DNA from 3 places in the Isoalcanivorax indicus genome. Region 1 is predicted to be linked to each of the others. Evidence: predicted binding sites of a transcription regulator. Region 1 holds the regulator's gene; each other region holds the start of a gene.
The links. Region 1 encodes sigma-54, which starts transcription at its own class of promoters, with help from an activator protein. Its sites were predicted from a motif close to TGGCACNNNNNTTGCTNT; they were not measured.
Positions count from the first base shown of each region.

Region 1 (7,530 bases):
TGGTGGGCTTTCTGGCGTCCATGATACTGACGCCTGTATTCAGCGTGGGTCTGCTGGTGCTGGCCTGGAAAGCGGATGAGGGGCAGAGTCCCTCGATCAGCGATATCTTTGCCGGGTTCCAGAACAAGTTTCCGCAGCTGGTCATGCTGGGGCTGGCTTACATGGGGCTGATCCTGGGTGCGGCGCTGATCGTGGGTCTGCTGGCCTATCTGCTGATGGCAGATGCCCTGGTGGCATCCTTTGCCATGCTGGAAGCGATGGAAGAGGGGGGTGCACCGGCCTTCGCCGATGACATGATGTTGCGGCTCGCCCTGCTTGTGCTGCTGTTCATGGCAGTGATGTTGCCGGTCATGGCGATGTACTGGTTTTCACCGGCGCTGGTGTTCTTCGGCAATCGCGGTATCGGCGAGTCGCTCAAGGAAAGCCTGATGGGCTGCCTGAAGAACATCCTGCCGATGTTCTGGTACAGCATCGTCATGATCATTCTGATGATTCTGGCGGTGATTCCGCTGGGCCTGGGGCTGCTGGTGCTGTTGCCGGTGCTGGCGGTGAGCTACTACAGCTCGTTCCGGGATATCTATACCGATACGCTGTAAGTCACTCGCCCTCGTCGAACCGCCGGGCAAACAGGTCGGTGAGTTCGTCGAGGGCTTCTCTCGCCTGTTCGCCTTCCACGCGTACTCCCACCTTGCTGCCCTTGGCGGCGGCCAGCGTCAGCACGCCCATCATGTTACGGGCTTCGACCTCGCGACCATTGCAGCGCAGCAGGATGCTGACCTCGTGACGGCAGGCCACGCTGACCACTTTGGCGGCAGCGCGGGCATGCAGTCCCAGGCGATTGATAACGGGCAGTTCTGCTTCCAGCACAGTGTCGGGCATGCTTATTCCAGTTCCAGATGCCGGATCTGGGCATCCCAGCCAGCCTTGCAGAGACGCTCTGCCAACTGCTCCACCATGTACACAGAGCGGTGGCGGCCGCCGGTGCAGCCGATGGCCACCGTCATGTAGGTGCGATCGTTCGCTTCATAGCGCGGCAGCCAGCGCAGTAGCAGCTGTTCGATATCGTGCAGCAGTTCAGGGGTGTCGCTCTGGCTGCCGAGAAAATCCTGGATCGGTTTCTGGCGGCCGTTAAAGGGGCGCAGGGTGGCATCCCAGTGCGGGTTGGGCAGCATGCGCACGTCGAAGACCAGGTCGGCATCCGGTGGCACGCCATTCTTGAAGCCGAAGGACTCCACCAGCAGCGACAGGCGACCGCTGCGCTGGGCCACACGATCGCGAATCATGTTGCGCAGGGTGTGTGGGTCCATCTTGCTGGTGTCCACCAGCAGGTCTGCGCTGGTCTGGATGCTGGCCAGTAACTCGCCTTCGTGGGCGATGGCTTCCGAGAGCGACATGTCCTGGTCGCTCAGCGGGTGGCGGCGGCGGGTGGCGCTGAAGCGTTTCAACAGGGTGTCGTGGTCGGCATCCAGATAAATGACTTCGCAGGTCAGGCCCTGTTCGCGCACCGCGCGCAGCAGTTCGGAGAAGCGCGGCAGCTGGCTGCGCAGGTTGCGCGCATCGATGCCCACAGCAATGCGTTCAATCTCGCTGCTCTCTTCGCGCAGCTGGGTCGCCAGGGTAGAGAGCAGGCCAAGAGGCAGGTTGTCCACACAGTAAAAGCCCAGATCTTCCAGAGCTTGCAGGGCGGTGGTCTTGCCGGAGCCTGAGCGGCCGCTGAGGATTACCAGTTTCATCGGGTCAGGACGCCAGTCGCAGTTCCGCTTCAGAATCGACGGCCGTGCTGAACAGGTGCGCTGCCGAGGTAGCCTGGCGCAGGCCATCGCGGAATGCGGGCTCGTTGAACAGCGCTGCCAGGTGGCTGAGGGTTTTCAGATGTTGTTCCGGGTTGTCTTCGGGGACCAGCAGTACGAACACCAGGTCCACCGGGCGGCTGTCCACCGCGTCGAAATCAATGGCCTCGGCCAGGCTGACCAGCAGGCCGAGGGGTTTGCTGCATGAGGCCAGCCGGCAATGGGGAATGGCGATGCCTTCCCCGATGCCGGTACTGCCCAGGCGTTCACGCGCAATCAGGGCGTCAAAGACTTCCTGTTCGCTCAAACCGGGACTATCCCGTGTGGCCAGTTCCGCCACCTGGTCGAGCAGACGCTTCTTGCTCACGCCCTGCAGGTGGTAGTGGGTTCGCTCCGGTGTCAGCAGTTCCCGTACGCGCATGATGGGTACTCAGATCTCAGTGTCCGTGGTTACGATTGACCGACTTTTCCTTGTGCTTGAGGATCTGTCGGTCGAGCTTGTCAGTCAGCATGTCGATGGCAGCGTACATGTCGCCAGCCTCGGCAGTGGCGAAGACCTCACCGCCGGCCACCCGAATGGTGGATTCCGCCTTGTGCGTCTTCGGTTCCGGCGACAGGATCACCTGAACACTCGTAATGTGATCAAAATGCCGTTCAAGCCGGGTGAATTTCTCATTGATGTACTCGCGCAGGGCATCGGTGATATCCAGGTGGTGACCGCTGATGTTGATCTGCATGGCTGACTCCTGTACCTGCTTCAGTTGACCGCCTATCCCGCGATCGGTGCCAGCCGGGCCCTGCGTGGGTCAGACCAGCCGCTTGCGCTCGCTGGATGCCGGTATACGCATCGCCTCTCTGTACTTGGCGACAGTGCGTCGCGCCACCTGAATGCCCTGTTCATTGAGCAGGCTGGCCAGCCGGCTGTCGCTCAATGGTTTTTTCGGGCTCTCGGCGGCGATCAGCTTCTTTATGATGGCACGAATGGCGGTGCTTGAACATTCACCTCCGCCTTCGGTGCCCACATGACTTGAGAAGAAAAATTTCAGCTCGAACATGCCCCGGGGCGTGAACATGAATTTCTGGCTGGTGACCCGGGAAATGGTGGACTCGTGCATCTCCACGGCGCTGGCGATATCCGCCAGGACCAGCGGTTTCATGGCCTCCTCGCCGTACTCGAAGAAGTCCTGCTGGACCTCGACGATGCGGGTGGCGACCTTGAGCAGCGTCTCATTGCGGCTTTGCAGGCTCTTCAGGAACCAGCGAGCCTCCTGCAGCTGATTGCGCAGGTAGCTGTTGTCATCGTCACGCAACTGCTTGCTGCCCGCCATGGCGGCGTAACCCGCGTTCAGCCGTACCTTGGGCAGGGCATCGCCGTTCAGCTCGACACGCCAGCGCCGCCCCTGCCGCCGCACGATCACGTCCGGCACGGTATAGGTCTCGGCCTGTTCCACGATGCTGTCGCCGGGGTGCGGGTTGAGGCTGCGCAGCAGACGGATCACCTCCACCAGTTCAGTCTCGGTGACCGCCACCAGACGGCGCAGCTGGGCGTAGTCGCGGCTCTCCAGCAGCGGCAGGTGCTGGGTCAGGCGCAGGGCGGCGTCACGCCAGGGGGTCTCGTCAGGCAGCAGGCGCAGCTGGATGGCCAGGCACTCGGCCAGGTCGCGGGCGGCCACGCCAGGAGGGTCGAAGTGCTGCAGGCGATGCAGCACGGCCAGGACCTCGTCCTCTTCCGGCCACGGCGTCTCGATGCCTGAGGGCAGGCTGCGCCGCGCGGCTTCAGCGATATCCGTGAGGGAGCAGGTCAGGTAGCCGCGATCATCAAGGCTTTCAATGATCGCGTAGGCGATGACGCGGTCGGCGTCGCCCATGGGCGTCAGGTTGAGTTGCCACAGCAGGTGTTCGTCGAGGCTGGCGCTGGCGGCGGTACGCTGCTCCCAGGCTTCCAGGTCGTCCTCGGGGGCGCCCGCGCTCGGGGCCTCGGTGAAGGGGTCCTCCCAGTCGGTATCGACGCCGCTGTCGTAGTCGTCCACCACGGCGTCATCGTTGCCCGTCACTTCACCGGGTTCCAGGGGTTCCTCGCCCGCCGTATCGCTCAGGCTGTCGCTGGCGTAGTCCTCTTCGTCCAGCTCCAGCAAGGGGTTGGCTTCGATGGCTTCCTGGATCTCCAGGCGCAGGTCGAGCGTCGACAACTGCAGCAGGCGGATGGCCTGCTGCAGTTGTGGTGTCATGGTCAGGTGCTGACCGATCTGTATCTGCAGACCTGGTTTCATCTGATGGTGTGTCCCCCGAACGTGTCGCAATAACCGGCAGGGCGGTTAACTGATCTTCACGTCAACAGGGTCCAAGGATAGCAACCAGCAATTTTCGTGCCCATTCTTGAATTCATACGGCGAATGGGCTAGGTCGGCGCTTCATGCACTGTTATGGCGCACTTTTTGCGCCAGTCGGGTGTGTCACAGGCGGAAATCGGCGCCCAGATAGACATCCCGCACCTGCTGGTTGGCAAGGATGGTGTCCGCGTTACCGGCAGCAATGATGTGGCCGCCGCTGACGATATACGCGGTATCGCAGATGGTGAGGGTCTCGCGCACATTGTGGTCGGTGATCAGCACGCCGATACCCCGGTCGCGCAGGTGGGTGATGATGCCCTTGATCTCGTTCACCGAGATCGGGTCTACCCCGGCAAAAGGCTCGTCCAGCAGGATGAAGGCCGGGTCCGTCGCCAGACCACGGGCAATCTCGGCCCGGCGCCGCTCGCCCCCGGACAGGCTCATGCCGAGGCTGTCGCGAATATGCGTGATGCTGAATTCCTGCAGCAGCTGCTCCAGTCGTTCCTGGCGTTCGGCCTTGTTCAGGTCGTTGCGGGTTTCCAGGATCGCCATGATGTTGTCGGCGACACTCAGGCGCCGGAAGATGCTGGCTTCCTGCGGCAGGTAGCCGATGCCACGGCGGGCGCGGCCGTGCATCGGCAGGGCCGTGATGTTGTCGCCGTTGATGCTGATATAGCCGGCATCCGGCGGTACCAGCCCGACAATCATGTAAAAGCAGGTGGTCTTGCCCGCGCCGTTGGGGCCGAGCAGCCCCACCACTTGACCGGCTTCCACCTGAAGCGAGACATCCTCGATCACTCGACGGCCTTTGTAGCTCTTGGCCAGATTGTGCGCGCTAAGCAGGCTCACGGCTGTGTTTCCCTGTTGCTGTCTTCCGCCGGAATCACCAGCCGCACGCGCTGCTCTGCACCGTCGCCGCTGGCCTCGATATCCCGGGTCGAGAGGTTGTAGACCACCCGGGCGCCCTGAAAGCGGCGGCCCCGGTTTTCGATATGTGCATCACCGCTGAGGGTGATGGTCTGGGCGGCCACATCATAGACCAGTCGGCTGGCCCGGGCATGGATGTCTGCGCCTTCGCGCAAGCGTACGGGGGCCCCCGTGGCCACAACGCGGGTCAGCTCGCCATCTTTCATGGTCAGTTCGATGCGCTCGGCGTTCAGGCGCCGTTCGCCCTGCATCATTTCGGCGTTGCCCTCATAGACCCCGATGCCGGTTTCCTGACGGAATACGGCGCGGTCGGCGCTGATCACGGCTTCCTGGGCGGCGGCGGGCAACGCCAGCAGCGCGAGCAGCCCGATCAGGGCCGCGCGTGCGATGGGGAAATCAGGTCGGGTCATAGCGGCTTTCCACCTGTTGCAGCAGTTGCACTTCGCCGTCGGCGCTGTTGGCTTCCATGGCGCCCGCACGGGTGCGGCCGCCGGGGTGGGTAATCTCCACGGTACCGGGACTGGTCAGGCGCTCAAGGGCGGATTCGTAAACCAGCTCTTCGCTCTGCACCAGCAGGCCATCGGGGCCGTGATCGCGTGCCTCCACGGCACCGCGCAGGGTCACATGGCGGCCCCGGTCACGGACTTCGCCGCGATCGGCGGTCAGCTCCCAGGCCAGCGCCGGATCATGCAGCGCCAGCCGTGGCTGCTCCACCAGTGTTTCGCCCCGCGTATCCATTTCCGTAATGCGTTCGGCTCGCAGGTCGTACTGCAGGTCGCCGCTTTCGGTAAAGGTACGGGCCGAGACACGCTCCACGATCAGGGCGGGCGGCAGCTCGCGCGCATCCTCGACAACGGTCGGCCGGTCCCGCCACTCGTGCAGCGCCAGCAGGCTCACGGCCGCCATGACGGTGACGCCGATGGCGCTGAGGACGCCCTGATTGCGGATCACGATCGTGCCCCCAGGATGAAATCACAGATTTCACGCACCGCGCCTTCGCCGCCGCGACATTCGGTGACCAGATCGGCGGCGGTTCGGGCGCAGGGGTGGCCGTTGGGCACGGAAAAGCCCAGTTGCGCCCAGACCAGCGCTGGCACATCCGGCTCATCGTCACCGGCATAGCCGACCTGACTGGCTTCGAAACCCAGCTCCCCGGCCAGCGCGGCCAGCGCCACGCCCTTGTCTTCACGCCCCTGGATGACGTGCTGGATGCCGAGGTCGGCGGCGCGGCGCGCCACCATGGCGGATTGGCGCCCGGTAATGATCGCCAGGGTCACGCCCGCGGCGGCCAGTTGCTTGAGGCCGTGGCCATCCAGCGTGCAGAACACCTTGAAGGTTTCACCGTCCGGGCCGTAGTAGAGGCGGCCATCGGTCATGACGCCGTCCACATCGAAGGCCATCAGGCGCAGTTGCCGCGCACGGGCGCGCAGGGTCGCGTTGCCCTGGCCGAGGGGAGCGGATGCGCTGGGGGCTGGATGCATGCGGGTGGTTCTCCTCAGACGACGCCGGCGCGTAACAGGTCATGCATGTTCAGCGCCCCCACAGGGCGGCGCCGGGCATCGACCACGATCAGACCGTTGATCTTGCGCTGTTCCATGATATTGACCGCTTCGGCGGCCAGATGTCCTGTTTCGATGACCACGGGATCGCGCGTCATCACCTGTTCGATGGCGCAGGTGCGGATATCCAGCGCCGGTTGGTCCAGTACCCGGCGCAGGTCGCCGTCGGTGAAAACGCCGCTGAGCAGGCCGTCAGCGCCCTGCACGGCGGTCATGCCGAGCCCCTTGCGGCTGATTTCCAGCAGGGCATCGCTCAGTGACGTGCCTTCGCGGACACAGGGCAGGCGGTCGCCGTCGTGCATGATGTCGTCCACCGCCAGCAACAGGCGTCGCCCCAGGCTGCCGCCCGGGTGTGACATGGCGAAGTCCTCGGCAGAAAAACCGCGGGCTTCCAGCAGCGCAATGGCGAGCGCATCGCCCATGGCCAGCGCCGCCGTGGTGCTGGAGGTGGGGGCCAGATTGTGCGGGCAGGCTTCGATACTGACCACCACCGGGATATGCACATCGGCCTGTCGGGCCAGCGTCGATGCCGGGCGGCCGGTCAGGCTGATCAGGGGAATGCCACGCCGTTTGAGCACCGGCAGGATGGCCAGCACTTCGCCGGTTTCGCCGGAATTGGACAGTGCCAGCACGATGTCGCCCTCGGTAATCATGCCCAGATCGCCGTGCGAGGCCTCGGCGGGGTGCACGAAGAAAGAGGGGGTGCCGGTGCTGGCGAGGGTGGCGGCGATCTTGTCGCCAATGTGTCCGGACTTGCCCATGCCGGTGACGATCACTCGGCCGCGGCAGGCCAGCATCAGTGCGCAGGCCTGGTCGAAGGTGTCGTCCAGGGCTTCGATGAGTTCGGCCACCGCGTCCGCTTCAAGGCGCAAAACGCGGCGGGCGGTGTCCTGAAAACGGTTGCTCATGCTTGCTCCAGCGGGT
Region 1 covers NZ_QGMP01000001.1:2,465,269-2,472,798, reverse strand. Annotated here, with positions in the region: gene DKW65_RS11185 (BPSS1780 family membrane protein) at 1-596, shown strand, start outside; gene DKW65_RS11180 (HPr family phosphocarrier protein) at 598-879, opposite strand; gene rapZ (RNase adapter RapZ) at 882-1,733, opposite strand; gene ptsN (PTS IIA-like nitrogen regulatory protein PtsN) at 1,738-2,211, opposite strand; gene hpf (ribosome hibernation-promoting factor, HPF/YfiA family) at 2,228-2,527, opposite strand; gene DKW65_RS11160 (RNA polymerase factor sigma-54) at 2,597-4,060, opposite strand; gene lptB (LPS export ABC transporter ATP-binding protein) at 4,244-4,969, opposite strand; gene lptA (lipopolysaccharide transport periplasmic protein LptA) at 4,966-5,457, opposite strand; gene lptC (LPS export ABC transporter periplasmic protein LptC) at 5,444-5,998, opposite strand; gene DKW65_RS11140 (KdsC family phosphatase) at 5,995-6,528, opposite strand; gene DKW65_RS11135 (KpsF/GutQ family sugar-phosphate isomerase) at 6,543-7,514, opposite strand.

Region 2 (7,530 bases), 790 kb from region 1:
GGCGGGTTTGTCCGGGTCGGGCAGGGTGCCGGTAAGCATTTCGTGGATAATCACGGCGGCGGCATACAAGTCTGCGCGTTCATCGGGTGCAGCGCCGGCGCTGACATGACGTGCGGTGTAGTGTCGTGTTCCCAGCGGCAGTGGTGGTGGCGGCTGATCCAGGCCGCGACAATAGCAGCTGCCGAAGTCGATCAGTTTCACCAGCCCGTGGCGGTCGACCATGATGTTGTCCGGTTTCAGGTCGCCATGAATGACATCGGCGCGGTGCAGGGCACGCAGGCCATTGAGCAGTTGATCGGCGAGGTAGAGCTTTTCTTCCACCGCTGCATCGGGGTGTTCGCGCAGCCACTGCCGCAAGGTGACGCCGTCGATGTATTCGAGTCGCTGATAGAGGCAACTCTGCGGGCCCTCCGGTGGCAGCGGCCGGAGCAAATGTGCGCTACGCAGACGTGCTCCGATCCAGCCCTCCAGGGCAAAGCGGGTGAGTGCCTCCGGTTCGTCTTCCAGATTGATCGACGGCGCCTTGAGGGCGCTGAGCTGCCCTTCACCGTCGCGCACCAGATAAAGATGACTGCGCGCACTGGCGTAGAGTTCATGCACGACGGTCAGGTTGTCAATGCGCATGCCTGGTGCCAGGGGGGGCGGCAGGGGCAGCTCGCGCAGGCTGGCCAGAGCGTCGTCCGCGCTCGCATCCGGCAGGCTGATCACTTCGAGCACCTGGCAGCTGACGTTGTCGCGGCTGCCATTATTCAGGGCAAAACGCACCAGGTTGTCGGCCGCCACTTGCGGGTTTTCCGAGCCGAGCAGGGTGTCCTCGATCACGGGCCAGGGCAGGGCATCATGGACGCCATCGCTGGTCAGCAGAAAAATGTCACCCTGTTGCAGATCGCAATGCCGGTAATCGACATCCAGCCGCGTGTCCCCGCCCATGGCGCGGGTCAGCAGGCGCCGGCCACCGGCCTGACGGCTATGGTCCTCGGTCAGGCATTCCAGCTGTCGCCCGCGCAGCCGCCAGATACGTGAATCGCCCACCTGGAACAGGTGCGCCAGTCGCGAGCGAAGAATCAGCACCGACAGGGTGCACAGGTGATCTTCACCGGCGAGCGTGCGGCGGCATAGCCAGCGGTTAAGCGCTTCCAGCACGCGCTGGGCCGAGCGCGGCACACTCCAGAGTGACGGGGTGGCGTAGTAGTCATTGATAAAACCGAGCACGCAGGCCTCCGCCGCCTCACGACCGGCCTCGGCGGAGCTGAGGCCGTCGGCCAGCGCCGCCACAAGACCCTTGGTGCGCAGCGGTTCGCCCGCCGGCAAGCGCACCGCCACAGCATCCTGATTATGCGGTTTTACGCCGCACTCGCTGCACTGGCCCACGCGCACACGCAAGCTGCTGGTGGCCGCGTCTTGCGTGGCGCCCTGGGGTGTGCCGGGTGGTGAGCCTTGTGGCACGTCCAGGGTATCCGCCATGTCCGGCATACTCGTCATCAGCTTACCTCGATCAACTGGACCTGACCGTTCTCATCCACTTCGGCAATATGCCCGCGGGGTTCGTCAAGCCACTGTACCGCCGCCAGGGTCACGGCAGCGCAACCGGCGATCACCAGGAAGAAGACCGACGGATCAACAAACGTCAGTACGGTCAGGAAGCACACCGCCCCGGCATTGCCATAAGCACCGACCATGCCAGAGATCTGTCCGGTCAGACGGCGTTTGATCAGGGGCACGGTGGCAAACACGGCGCCTTCGCCGGCCTGCACGAAGAACGAGCAACACATGGTCGCCATGACGGCCAGCACCAGAGGCCAGGTGCTACCGATCTGGCTCATCAGGCCATAGCCGAGCATCAGGCCGCAGAGCAGGATGCTGAGGGAGCGTTTGCGGCCAAAGCGGTCAGACAGCCAGCCGCCCCCCGGACGGGCCACCAGGTTCATGAAGGCAAAGCCTGAGGCCAGGACCCCGGCCAACACCGCACTCAGTGCGAAGGTGTCGATGAAGAACAACGGCAGCATGGAGACCACGGCCAGTTCTGAGCCGAAGGTCACCATATAGGCAAGATCAAGAATGGCGACCTGACGGAAGCGGTAGCGGTCGTGTTGTGGCACGCCTTCGCGCAGGCGTGCGTGATTCACGCGCCAGATTTGCCAGAGCTGCACGATGGCCAGACTCACGATGATGGCCACCAGCGCGAGTTGCGCGTTCAGGCCGTAAAGGCCCAACTGGCCCGGGCCCAGTCGCCAGACGATGACCAGCAGCGCACTGTACAGGGGCACGCACATGGCCATATAGAAGTAGAGATCGCGACGGCTGCTGACTTCCAGGGCCGAGGCCTTCTTGGGGCGGAAATAGGAAGCGCCGGCCGGGGTATTACGCGCGCGCCAGAGAAAGATGACCCCGTAGATGCAGGACAACAGCCCGGTGCTGGCAATGGCCCAGCGCCAGCCGTTTTCGCCGCCGAACAGCATCGCAAGGGTTGGCAACGTCATGGCGGCGGCGGCGGAACCGAAATTGCCCCAGCCGCCGTAGACGCCTTCTGCCAGGCCCACTTCGCGGGCCGGAAACCATTCACTGATCAGGCGGATACCGACCACGAATCCAGCGCCGACAAACCCGAGCAGCAGACGGGTCACGGCAAGCTGTTCGTAGGTCGTGGACAGCGCAAACGCCCAGCAGGGCAACGCGGCGATGATCAGCAGCCCGCCGAACACACGCCGGGGACCAAAGCGATCCACCAGTGAACCGATCACCACCCGCGCGGGGATCGTCAGGGCCACATTAAGAATAAGGAGGGCCTTGACCTGATCGCTGGTCAGATCGAACACCTCGCGGATTTCGCCCATCAGCGGGGCATGGGAGAACCACACCACAAAGCTGACAAAGAACGCCATCCAGCTCAGGTGCAGCAGACGGATGCGGGGTTCGGACAGTTTCAGCAGATTGAGTCGCGCGTGCTGTGTAGCCATGAAGTCTCCGTACTCGCGGATATCGAGGACCGGGCCACCCGTCTGGGCACGCTGCATGGAAGGGCACCGGCCACAGACCTGCCCGGCAGGCAATAAAGGCCGGGTGGGTGGGCGCCGTTGCCCGTTGAATCGTTGCGCGCGGCACCATTGCTGCGCGCTGTCCATAACGATGCACGATGTATGCCACATATCCGTGCACGGCATATTCCGTGGCCGCAAGGTGGATTCCGGCGGTGGCATGGGGGGCGCCACGGTGGCGGCGTGCCTTCTTGTGGTGCGCGGTGCACAAGCGTGAAGCAGGCAGACGACGCAGGTGCCGCGCCGTGTACCCGATCAGCGGCGCTCCGGTGGGCGGGCAGAGCGCGCCAGGGCTGCGCTGTGAAGGCGTTTGCCGGGTCCCGGGTGATCCGCAGCAGCAAGCTGGCATAACTCTTGCTCTTTCCCTGGTGTATGCCGCGCCCGGCTCAATGGCGAGCCGCGCGGGGCGCAGAACAGATCACGACGAAATTGCGAGCAAAGGCGCTCACGGCCCGGTCACCTCCGGGCGGTGGGTGCCTTTTTTTTGTGCCTTGTGAAAGGCCGGACAGGTGAAGGAGCGGTGTGTTCATGAGCAAACCGGAACTGGTGGTTATCGGCAACGGTATGGTGGGACAGAGCCTGCTGGAGGCGCTGGCCGCCCGCGAGCATGGCTACAACATCACGGTGTTCTGTGAAGAGCCCCGCCCGGCGTACGACCGGGTGCAGTTGAGCAGCTGGTTCAGTGGGGCGACCACCGAGGACCTGGCGTTGACCACGCTGGCGTTCTTTGATGAGCACGGCATGACGTTGCGGCTGGGGGAGCGCGCAGAGCGGATCGAGCGTGATACCAAAGTGGTGGTCAGCAGCAACGGCGAGCGCGTGCCTTATGACAAGCTGGTGCTGGCCACTGGCTCTTACCCCTTCGTGCCACCGATTCCCGGGAACGATCAGCCGCACTGTCTGGTGTATCGCACGATCGAGGACCTGGAAGCCATTCGTGACAGCGCGTCGGTATCAAAAAGCGGCGTGGTGATCGGCGGGGGGCTGCTGGGTCTGGAAGCCGCCAAGGCGCTCAAGGATCTGGGTCTGGAGACCCATGTGGTGGAATTTGCGCCGCGCCTGATGGCGGTGCAGCTGGACGATGGCGGTGCCCGTTTGCTGCGCCGCAAGATCGAAGCGCTGGGCGTCAAGGTGCACACCAGCAAGGCGACACAACAGATCGTGGCCGGGGAGCAGTCCCGCTACCGGCTGGAATTTGCCGACGGTGAAACGCTGGATACCGACATGGTGCTGTTTTCTGCCGGTATCCGGCCAGCCGATGCACTGGCCCGCGAGGCCGGTCTGGAAACCGGCGAGCGGGGCGGTGTGGTGGTCGACAATGCCTGCCGCACCTCGGACCCGTCGATATTTGCCATTGGTGAGGTGGCGCTCTGGTCCGGGCGCATTTATGGCCTGGTGGCGCCGGGTTATGAAATGGCCCGTGTCTGCGCCGCGCATCTGAGCGGCGATACCGCGCGCGGTTTTGAAGGCGCGGACATGAGCACCAAACTCAAGCTGCTGGGCGTGGAAGTGGGGTCCATCGGTGATGCACACGGTATGGCGCCCGGTGCGACCAGCTGTGTCTTCGAGGATGGCCCGGCGGGTATCTACAAGAAGCTGGTGATCGACGAAAGCGGCAAGAAGCTGCTCGGTGCCGTACTGGTCGGCGATACCGCCGATTACGGCATGTTGCTGCAATACTGCCTCAACGATATGAAACTGCCGGATCAGGCCGCCTCGCTGATCCTGCCTGCGGGGGCCGATAAACCGGCGCTGGGCGTGGATGCACTGCCGGACACGGCGCAGATCTGTTCCTGCAATAATGTCAGCAAGGGCGATCTGTGTGGCGCCATCAGCGGCGGCTGCACCACGGTGGGCGCGCTGAAAAGCGAAACCAAAGCCGCCTCGACCTGTGGCGGTTGCGCAGCGCTGGTGAAGCAGGTGCTGGATGCCGAACTGATTCGCCAGGGTGTGGAGGTCAACAACCACATTTGTGAACATTTTGCCTACAGTCGGCAGGAGCTGTACCACCTGGTGCGGGTGCATGGCATTCGCACGTTCGACGACCTGCTGGGCCAGTTCGGACAGGGGCGCGGTTGCGACATCTGCAAGCCGGCGGTGGCCTCGATCCTGGCCTCCTGCTGGAACGAATTCCTGCTCAAGCCGGAGCATGTCGGCCTGCAGGACACCAATGACAACTTCCTCGCCAACCTGCAGAAGGATGGCACCTACTCGGTGGTACCGCGCGTGCCTGGCGGTGAAATCACACCGGAAAAGCTGATCGTGATCGGCGAGGTGGCGCAGAAGTATGACCTGTACACCAAGATTACCGGTGGTCAGCGCATCGATATGTTTGGCGCGCGCGTGGAGCAGCTGCCGCTGATCTGGGGTGAGTTGATTGAAGCCGGTTTTGAATCCGGGCATGCCTACGGTAAATCACTGCGCACCGTGAAATCCTGTGTCGGTAATACCTGGTGTCGTTATGGCGTACAGGATTCCGTGGCCATGGCGATCTTTGTGGAACAGCGTTATCGCGGGCTGCGTTCGCCGCACAAGCTGAAGATGGCGGTGTCCGGTTGCACCCGTGAGTGTGCCGAAGCGCAGAGCAAGGATGTCGGCGTGATCGCCACCGAGAAAGGCTGGAACCTGTATCTGTGCGGCAATGGCGGCATGCGCCCGCGCCATGCGGAGCTGTTTGCCAGCGACCTGGATGACCAGACCCTGATCCGCTATATCGATCGTTTCCTGATGTTCTATATCCGCACGGCGGATCGCTTGCAACGGACCTCCGTGTGGCGCGACAACCTGGAGGGCGGCCTGGAATACCTGCAGGACGTCATCATCAATGACTCGCTCGGCATCGCCGGAGAGCTGGAAGCGCAGATGCAGTCGGTGGTCGATACCTATGTTTGCGAATGGAAACGCACCATCGAAGACGCCGAGGCCGTGAAGCGCTTCAACGCGTTCGTCAACGACGACACACCGGACGAACATATCGTCTATGTGCGCGAACGGGGTCAGAAACGTCCTGCGCGACCGGAAGAAAAACAACGGTTGCGTGTCACCGAGGAAAAGGGAGAGCCGGCATGAACGTCAAGGCCAATGTAGTGGGCTGGGAAGACATCTGCGGGACGGCCGATGTGGTGCGTGGCACCGGCGTGGCCGCGCGCGTGAATGGCATGCAGGTGGCGCTGTTTCATACCGATGATGGCTTCTTTGCTGTCGGCAACCATGATCCGTTCAGTGACGCCAATGTGCTGGCACGGGGCATAGTCGGGGATATCGGTGGCAAGCTGGTGGTGGCCTCGCCGGTGTACAAGCAGCATTTTTGCCTGCACACCGGCATCTGCCTGGAAGACATGACGGTGTCGGTGCCGGTGTGGCCCGTAACGGTACGCGACGGTCGCATCCTGATCGCCGCACAGCCTGCGGCGGCCTGAATGTCGATGAAAGCCCCCCTCGTCATTATTGGCAACGGCATGGCGGCGACGCGTTTGCTGGAAGAGCTGCTGGCCCTCGCACCGGAGCGCTATGCGATTACTGTGGTCAGCGCTGAAGCGGCTCCGGGTTACAACCGTGTGTTGCTGTCGCCGGTGCTCAGCGGTGAGCAGAACGAGGCGTCGGTGGTGACTCACGACACGGACTGGTACCGGCGGCACGATATCCGACTGATTGCCGGCGATCCCGCCGTGCGTATCGAACGCCGTCGCCGTCAGGTGGTCACCGCCAGTGGCGAGGTACTGCCTTATCAACGTCTGGTGCTGGCGACGGGTTCGCGCCCCCGGCGTCTTGCCTGCGACGGCAGTGAGCTCGACGGCATCATGACCTTCCGCGACCTTCGGGACACGCGCGCCCTGATCCAGGCCAGCCGCGAAGTGCGCGCTGCCGTCGTCATTGGTGGCGGCTTCCTGGGTATCGAGGCTGCCGAGGGGCTGCGCCAGCGCGGTGTTGCCGTGACGCTGGTGCACTCCGGACCGGGTTTGCTCAACCGGCAACTGGATGCCGAAGCCAGCGAACTGCTGGCACGGGATCTGACCCGCCGTGGTCTGCAGCTGTGCCTCAATGCGCGCACCCGCGCCTTTATCGGGCGCCGCGAGGACAACCGCGTGCGCGCGGTGGCGCTGATGGACGGGCAGACCTTGCCAGCGGACCTCGTGGTGCAGGCCATCGGTATTCGCCCGGACATATCGCTGGCCGAAGACGCCGGGCTGGCCTGCCGACACGGCGTGCTGACCGACGACACCCTGCAAACCTATGACCCGACGATCTATGCCGTGGGGGAGTGTGTCGAGCATCGCCACCGGACCTTCGGCCTGGTGGCGCCGCTTTACGAACAGGCGCGGGTCTGCGCCGCGCATCTGGCAGAAATGGGCCATCGCCGCTACGCCTGGCGTGACACGGCCACACGGCTGAAAGTCAGCGGCGTTTCGCTGTTTTCCGCTGGTGAGCGGGAAGGGGATGCCACCCTGTACTGGCGTGATCCCGTCTCCGGCCATTATCGACGCCTGTGGCTTGA
Region 2 covers NZ_QGMP01000001.1:1,671,040-1,678,569, reverse strand. Annotated here, with positions in the region: gene DKW65_RS07640 (bifunctional protein-serine/threonine kinase/phosphatase) at 1-1,482, opposite strand, end outside; gene DKW65_RS07635 (NarK family nitrate/nitrite MFS transporter) at 1,482-2,957, opposite strand; gene nirB (nitrite reductase large subunit NirB) at 3,564-6,104, shown strand; gene nirD (nitrite reductase small subunit NirD) at 6,101-6,454, shown strand; gene DKW65_RS07620 (NAD(P)/FAD-dependent oxidoreductase) at 6,455-7,530, shown strand, end outside.
Region 2: nirB (nitrite reductase large subunit NirB) is a predicted target of sigma-54. The motif match lies at 3,379-3,396, and genes of this name have one in related genera.

Region 3 (7,530 bases), on a different contig from region 1:
TGCCGGGATACGGGCGTCAGGTCTGCGCTCATCAATCAGATTGCCGTCTCAGGAGGACTGTTCAGTGACGAAGCATACGCCATCATTGCTCGCTTTGCTGGCCCTGACCCTGCTGCTCGGCGGTTGCAGCCAGACACCGCCGGAAGAGGCCATCGAGGCCGCCATCCGGGACATGGCGGACGCTGTCAGCCAGCGCCGAGGCGCCGTGGTCAGCGCACGACTGGCAGAGTCGTTCTCCCTGAGCCAGTACGAGGGACGCTCGCAAATGGACCGCGAGGAAACCCGCCGGATGATGGCCGGGTTGCTGATGCGCTACCCGGATATCCGCGTGATCATTACCCAGGTGTCCGTGACTCCGGACGGGATGCGCGAGGATCGCGCCGAGGCGCGTTTCAACGCGCTGGTGACGGGCGGCACCGGCGGCCTGTTGCCGGAACGGGGACAGCTGTTCCGGGTGGCTTCCGACTGGGAACTGATCGACGGCGACTGGCTGCTGATACGTGCCAGTGCCGCCCGCCTGCTGGAAGGCAGCCCTGACTGAGTCAGACCGACGTCAGTCCTCCACGCTCGCGAGTTCGTCCATGCCCAGTTCCTTGATCTTGCGCGTCAGGGTATTGCGTCCCCAGCCCAGCAGACCGGCCGCATCACGGCGACGCCCGCCGGTGTGGTTCAGGGCCACCTCGATCATGGCCCGCTCAAAGGTCGGCACGGCACTGTCGAGAATGCCACGCTCGCCCGCCGCCAGCGCCCGCTCGGCCCACTGGCGCAGACCCTTTTCCCAGCTGCCGCTGACTTCCGGACGCGCCTCTTGCTGATTCAGCTCCGGCGGCAGGTCATCCACCAGCACTTCACGGCCCGAGGCCATCACCGTCAGCCAACGGCAGGTATTCTCCAACTGACGCACATTGCCCGGCCAGGGCAGTGCGGCCAGATAGCGCTCGGTGTCCGGATGCAGGGTCTTGGCTTCGACTTCCAGTTCGCGACCGGCCCGCTGCAGGAAGTAGCGCGCCAGTCGCGGAATGTCCTCGCGGCGCTCGCACAAGCGCGGGATATGGATGCGGATCACGTTCAGACGGTGGAACAGATCCTCACGGAAGTCACCATCCTTGACCAGCCGCTCCAGGTTCTGGTGCGTGGCCGCAATGATGCGCACGTCCACCTTGATCGGCGTGGTACCGCCAACCCGGTAGAACTCGTTTTCCTGCAACACCCGTAACAGCCGGGTCTGGGCCTCGATCGGCATGTCGCCAATCTCGTCCAGGAACAGGGTGCCCCCATTGGACTGCTCGAAACGACCGATGCGCTGGCTGTTGGCGCCGGTAAAGGCGCCTTTCTCATGGCCAAACAGTTCGGATTCGATCAGATCTCGCGGGATGGCCGCCATGTTCAGCGCCACGAACGCCTTGTCGCGACGCACCGAATGGCGATGGAGGGCATGGGCGACAAGTTCCTTGCCCGTCCCGGACTGGCCATTGATCAGCACCGTGACATTGGAATGCGACAACCGGCCAATGGCGCGAAACACCTCCTGCATGGCTGGCGCTTCGCCGATAATCTCGGCAGGCGGCTCGCTGCTCTCTTCGGCCGGCCCGCCCTTGGCCTCCGCGCGGTGGCGCACGGCACGTTTCACCAGTGCCACCGCTTCATCCACATCAAAGGGTTTCGGCAGGTATTCGAAGGCCCCCCCCTGATACGACGCCACAGCAGAATCAAGATCCGAGTGCGCGGTCATGATGATCACCGGCAGATCAGGGTGCTTGCGTTGCAGCACCTTCAGCATGCGCAAGCCATCTGTGCCCGGCATGCGCACATCGGAAATCAGCACATCCGGTTCATCGGTGCCGGCTTCCAGCGCATTCAGCGCCTCGTCGGCATCCTCGTAACACACCGGACTGAAGCCCTCCTGGCCCAGCGCCTTGTCGAGAACCCAGCGGATCGAACGGTCATCATCAATGACCCAGACTTTTGCCGTCATGGTCTATCACTCTCTATGTTGTACCGGCCAACCCGACCGGTTCCCCCTGCACGCCGCTATCCCTGGCCCCGGGCACCAGGTTCTGGTGTGTGTCCGGTTGTGCTTCCATGGGAAGTAACAGGCTGAACACTGTCTTGCCTGCAGTGCTCTCGCATTCAATCAGGCCGCTGTGCTGGCTGATGATGGACTGGGCAATCGACAACCCCAGCCCTGATCCATTGGCCCGGCCACTGACCATGGGGTAGAACAGGGTTTCCCGCAGTTCCTCGGCAATCCCCGGGCCGTTGTCTTCGATATCCACACGCAGCACCATCCGGTGCCGCACCGCACCAATCGTGTACTGGCGGATCACTCTCGTTCGAAAAATCACCTGCGCCCCGGGCGTGCCCGACTCGGTCAACGCCTGCACGGCATTACGCGCCAGATTCAGAATCACCTGCACCAGCTGGTCCCGGTCTGCCGGGATTTCCGGCAAACTGGTGTCGTAATCCCGGCGCACCCGAACCCCCTCAGGATGCTCCGCCAGCACCAGCTGGCGCACATGCTCCAGACATTCATGGATATTCAGCAGGCGGAAATTCGGCAGGCGGCGCGGCCCGAGCATGCGATCCGCCAGTGACCGCAACCGGTCTGCCTCATCAATGATCACGCGGGTGTACTCCGCCAGCTCCGGGTCCGGCAGGGCCCGTTCCAGCAACTGGGCTGCTCCGCGGATGCCCCCCAGCGGATTCTTGAGCTCATGGGCGACGCCGCGCACCAGCGCCCGCGTGGCCTGATGGGCATGCAGCAGCGCCTCTTCACGGCCAATACGCAGCATCCGGTCCAGCGGTTGCAGCTCCAGCAGCAGACTGGCTGGCTGACCGGGCTCACTGAGTTGAACGACCGAATAGTCCACGGTGATCTCCTGACCCGGCGAGATCATCATCCGCGCCTCCCGGCGCGTGAAGGGATGACCTTCCCCGATGCACCGATGCAGTGCAGCGCTGGCATCCGGGTCCTCAAAAAAACACTCTGGCAGGGGCTGCCCCACCGACCGATGCGCACTGGCAAAGAGCAGGATTTCCGCCGCCGGGTTCAGGTAGCGGATAATCAGCCGCTCATCCAGCATGACGACCGCCGTGGTCAGGTGATCGAGCAGCCGCTTGTGCACGGAAGTCTCTGCATGTCTGGTTTTTGCCATAACAGGGCCAAAGCAAGTTTCAGGCCATCAAACGATGGGCGTGATCACGCGGTTTTCACCCACTTCCGGACATCGGAAGGGCAAGGACTGGACCTATTGTGCACCATTATGGTGCGCTCGCGCCTCACTCTGTGTCATTGCCACCCCGGGACGCGCCCGGACGCAGCAGGGCACTGGGGCGATGCACGAAAACAGTGACCGGGGCCGAGCGCTTCAACACCTTGCCCTCGGCGTCACGCACCTCCACCACCAGTTCATGCGCGCCCCGGTGCGGCCAGTCCAGCGCCATCTGCGCTTCTGGCTCGCCGTTACGCAGCAAGCGCACCTGATGGCCGGGCAAGAGTCCCGGCTCCAGTTCGTAGGTCACCGGCACGGGCTCGACCGGATGGCGTAATGTGGCCTCATGCTCGGGGGAGGTGATGGCCAGGCGCTGGTAGTAGTCCAGTCGCTCCGTCTCATCAGCCCGGGGAGTGGACGGCGGGGAGGCGCCCGCTGGCGGCGGGCGCGGCGACGACGGTGCCGGCACCACATTGGTCGCGCGCGGGGTACGACGCTGCTCCACCGGACGCCCGTCCTGCGGCGGGCGATCACTGAACACGGGCGCGCCATCAGCGCCCCGGGAGCGATAGATCCGGTCGCCAGGGTCCTCGTCCGATGCCTCTTCGGCCTGCACCGGCATGCCAGCCAACAGGCCAACGAGCAGCCCGATCAGCCAGAAAATGCCCGCTCGCTGTTTCATCTGCATCACCTCCGACCCTCATCATACGGCACAAAAAAGCCCCCGCGAGGGGGGCTTTCCTGTAGCGCTGGCTATACCAACCCGGTTACACCGAGTAGTACAGATCGAACTCGACCGGATGCGGGGTCATGTTCAGGCGCTCTACTTCAGCACGCTTCAGGGAGATGTAGCCATCCAGCGCGTCCTTGGTGAACACGCCACCCTGCAGCAGGAAGTCGTGATCGGCTTCGAGGGCATCCAGGGCCATGGTCAGCGTGTGCGCCACGGTCGGGATTTCCTTCGCTTCTTCTGCCGGCAGGTCGTACAGATCCTTGTCCATGGCATCGCCAGGGTGGATCTTGTTCTTGATGCCATCCAGGCCTGCCATCAGCAGGGAGGCGAAGCACAGGTACGGGTTGGCAGACGGGTCCGGGAAGCGGGTCTCGATACGACGCGCTTTCGGGCTGCTGACCCATGGAATCCGGATCGATGCCGAACGGTTACGGGCCGAGTAGGCCAGCATGACCGGTGCTTCGAAGCCCGGCACCAGACGCTTGTACGAGTTGGTGGACGCATTGGTCAGGGCGTTCAGCGCACGCGCGTGCTTGATGATACCGCCGATGTAGAACAGCGCGGTTTCAGACAGGCCACCGTAGAGGTCACCGGCAAACAGGTTCTTGCCGTCCTTGCTCAGGGACTGGTGCACGTGCATACCGGAACCGTTGTCACCGATCAGCGGCTTCGGCATGAAGGTCGCGGTCTTGCCGTAGGCATGGGCCACGTTGTGGATGCAGTACTTCAGGATCTGTACTTCGTCCGCCTTCTTGGTCAGGGTGTTGGCACCCACGCCGATTTCGCACTGGCCTGCTGTGCCCACTTCGTGGTGGTGCACTTCGATAACCAGACCCATCTGCTCCATGGCCGCACACATGGCCGCACGCAGGTCGTGCAGGCTGTCTACCGGCGGCACCGGGAAGTAGCCGCCCTTCACGCCGGGACGGTGACCGATGTTGTTGCGCTCGAAGTCGTCAGCCGACACCCAGGCCGCTTCTTCGGAGTAGATTTCGTACATGGCGCCCTGCATGTCGGACTTCCATTTTACGGAATCGAACACGAAGAATTCCGGCTCCGGCCCGAACAGGGCGGAATCCGCAATCCCGGTGGACTTGAGGTATTCCTCAGCACGCATGGCGATGGAACGCGGGTCGCGCTCGTAGCCCTGCATGGTGGTGGGCTCAACGATGTTGCAACGCAGGTTCAGCGTGGACACATCAGTGAACGGGTCGATCACCGCAGTGTCGTCATCCGGCTGCAGGATCATGTCGGACTCATTGATGCCTTTCCAGCCGGCAATGGAGGAGCCGTCGAACATCTTGCCGTCGGTGAAGAAGTCGTCGTCGATTTCGCTGGCCGGGATGGACACGTGCTGCTCTTTACCACGGCTGTCGGTAAAGCGCATATCGACCCACTTTACGTCGTTCTCTTTGATCAGTTTTAAAGTCTTTGCAGACATGATGAAGCGTCCTCCTGGAGCAGCAAGAAATGGGTTTGTCCGGCCCGGGGGTTGCACCGAACCGGGTCTTGCCCGTTTGTGGAGCAAAATGCGTGCCACATTCTGAGACATGGCGGAGCAGCACGAATGCTAGGCTCCTGCGACGGCCTGCGGCAGAGAATGCACCATTATAGTGCACAATGACGCAGGAGTGCGCAATTGTGGTGCAAGTCAGGGTCTGGCCACCCGGAGCCGCACAAAGATAACCCCTTCGCGCTCCCCGGTTTCCAGCACCGTGTGCCCATTGATCCGGCACCATGCCGGCACATCATTCAGCACACCGGGGTCTGTGGCAAGCACCTCAAGACATTCACCGTCCGCCAGCGTCTTCACCCGGTCCTGGGTACGGATCACCGGCAACGGACACAGCAGTCGGCGAGCATCAAGCTGTTCCATGATTCACCCCAGATACCAGTCGCGCGGCACGTCATCGGCCGCCATGGGAGGCACCTGCAGATCACGGGTCACGCCATCACGCTGACGCCAGGTCACGGTGACCCGATCGGCCTCCCGCCCCTGAGAGAAGCGCGCCACCAGCGCGGCCGCGAACTCGGCCTCGGCCTGGTCCGCGAAGTGACCGTCCACCAGGGTCAGCGGCCCCCCATGACTGGAGGTCTCAAGGCTGTCAAAGACATGCCGGTAGCCGCGCAGGAACTGGCTTTCGCCTTCCTCGCGACTGATGATCAACTTGAAGTGCGGGCGCGGGCGCAGATGGCGGCCCACCTTGAGCAGCATGATGTCGTCCAGCTCGTAATCACGCTCTCCGCGCGCGCGCCACAGATCGCCCAGCTTCTTCGCATAGGATTCATCCGTCAGGAAGCAGCAGCCCCCGGCGGGCTGGGCGAACTCCTCCAGCCCGAAGTCGCGGGCCAGCTCGATCTGCGGTGTCCGGTTGCGCCCACTGAAGCCATACAGTTTGCTGCGATCCACCCAACCTTCCCGCTCGGGCAGGGTTTCGTCCAGGTTCCTGGCCGACAGCGGCCTGAGCAACCGGTCCTCGGCGCCGGACTCGCGCGCAATCACCGGCATGGTCCACTTGCGCTGCGACTTGGGCCGCTGACCCACCACCTCGCCGGTGATGATGAAATCGAACCCGTCGCCGTCGCTGGCGCGCGCATCGGCCAGGTCACGGGCCTTGTCCAGCATCAGGGTGGCCTGATTGACCATGAAGATCTTGCAGTCCAGGCAGGGATTCATGTGCGCGCCGTAGCCATAACGCGGGTGCAGCACCACATCCTTGTATTCCTGCGAGATATCGATGATGTGCAACTTGATGCCCAGTTGCTCTGCCACCCACAGGGCATTGTTGCGCTTGGGCTTCTTGCGGTCTCGCTCGCGGATCGCGTGGGTATGCCCCTCAACGCAGAAGCCGGTGAAGAAGTTGACCCCCTCCACCTCGATACCCTGGGCCTGGATAACGCGCACAGCCAGCATCGAATCGAGCCCGCCCGACACCAGCGCCAGCGCCCGGCGTGGACGGTCAGCGGCAGACGGCGGCGTGGTGGCGGCGGTGGTCATGGTCTGTGTCATAAACATCAAGCGGCGCGCCGCATAGCCGACGCGCCGGGAAGCAGGTGAACAAGGGGTGAAGGAGTATAACAGCCCGGCCGCTGCGGGTCAGGCCTGCGCCGGTATAGTGCTGGTGGTGAACTGGTCCTGGCAGAAGCTGATCCGCGCCGGGGCGATTTCCTCGGGCTCACCGGCACGCGCCCGCGCCGCCATGCGCGCCTCGACCACTGCACAGCGCGCGGCCAGGCCGCTGGCATTGGCGATCTGGATATTCAACCCCGGGCGCGCATTCAGCTCCAGCATCAGGGGCCCGCGATCCTTGTCCAGCACCAGATCCACGCCCAGATAGCCCAGCCCGGTGAGCTCGTAGCAACCGGCTGCGATTTCCAGGAAACCGGTCCAGTCAGGCAACTGCACGCCCGCCACCAGATTGGCCGTATCGGGGTGCCGCTGGATCACCCGGTTGTGCCAGGTGCCCTCCAGGGTGATGCCCGTCGCCAGATCGACGCCCACGCCGATCGCACCCTGGTGCAGATTGGCCTTGCCGCCGGACTGCCGGGTAGGCAGGCGCAGCATGGCCATCACCGGATAACCGC
Region 3 covers NZ_QGMP01000003.1:74,492-82,021, reverse strand. Annotated here, with positions in the region: gene pip (prolyl aminopeptidase) at 1-32, opposite strand, end outside; gene DKW65_RS13830 (nuclear transport factor 2 family protein) at 65-541, shown strand; gene glnG (nitrogen regulation protein NR(I)) at 554-1,975, opposite strand; gene glnL (nitrogen regulation protein NR(II)) at 1,989-3,155, opposite strand; gene DKW65_RS13815 (DUF4124 domain-containing protein) at 3,280-3,894, opposite strand; gene glnA (glutamate--ammonia ligase) at 3,980-5,386, opposite strand; gene DKW65_RS13805 (sulfurtransferase TusA family protein) at 5,597-5,821, opposite strand; gene DKW65_RS13800 (tRNA (5-methylaminomethyl-2-thiouridylate)-methyltransferase) at 5,825-6,961, opposite strand; gene DKW65_RS13795 (alpha-L-glutamate ligase-like protein) at 7,043-7,530, opposite strand, start outside.
Region 3: glnL (nitrogen regulation protein NR(II)) is a predicted target of sigma-54. The motif match lies at 3,165-3,182, and genes of this name have one in related genera.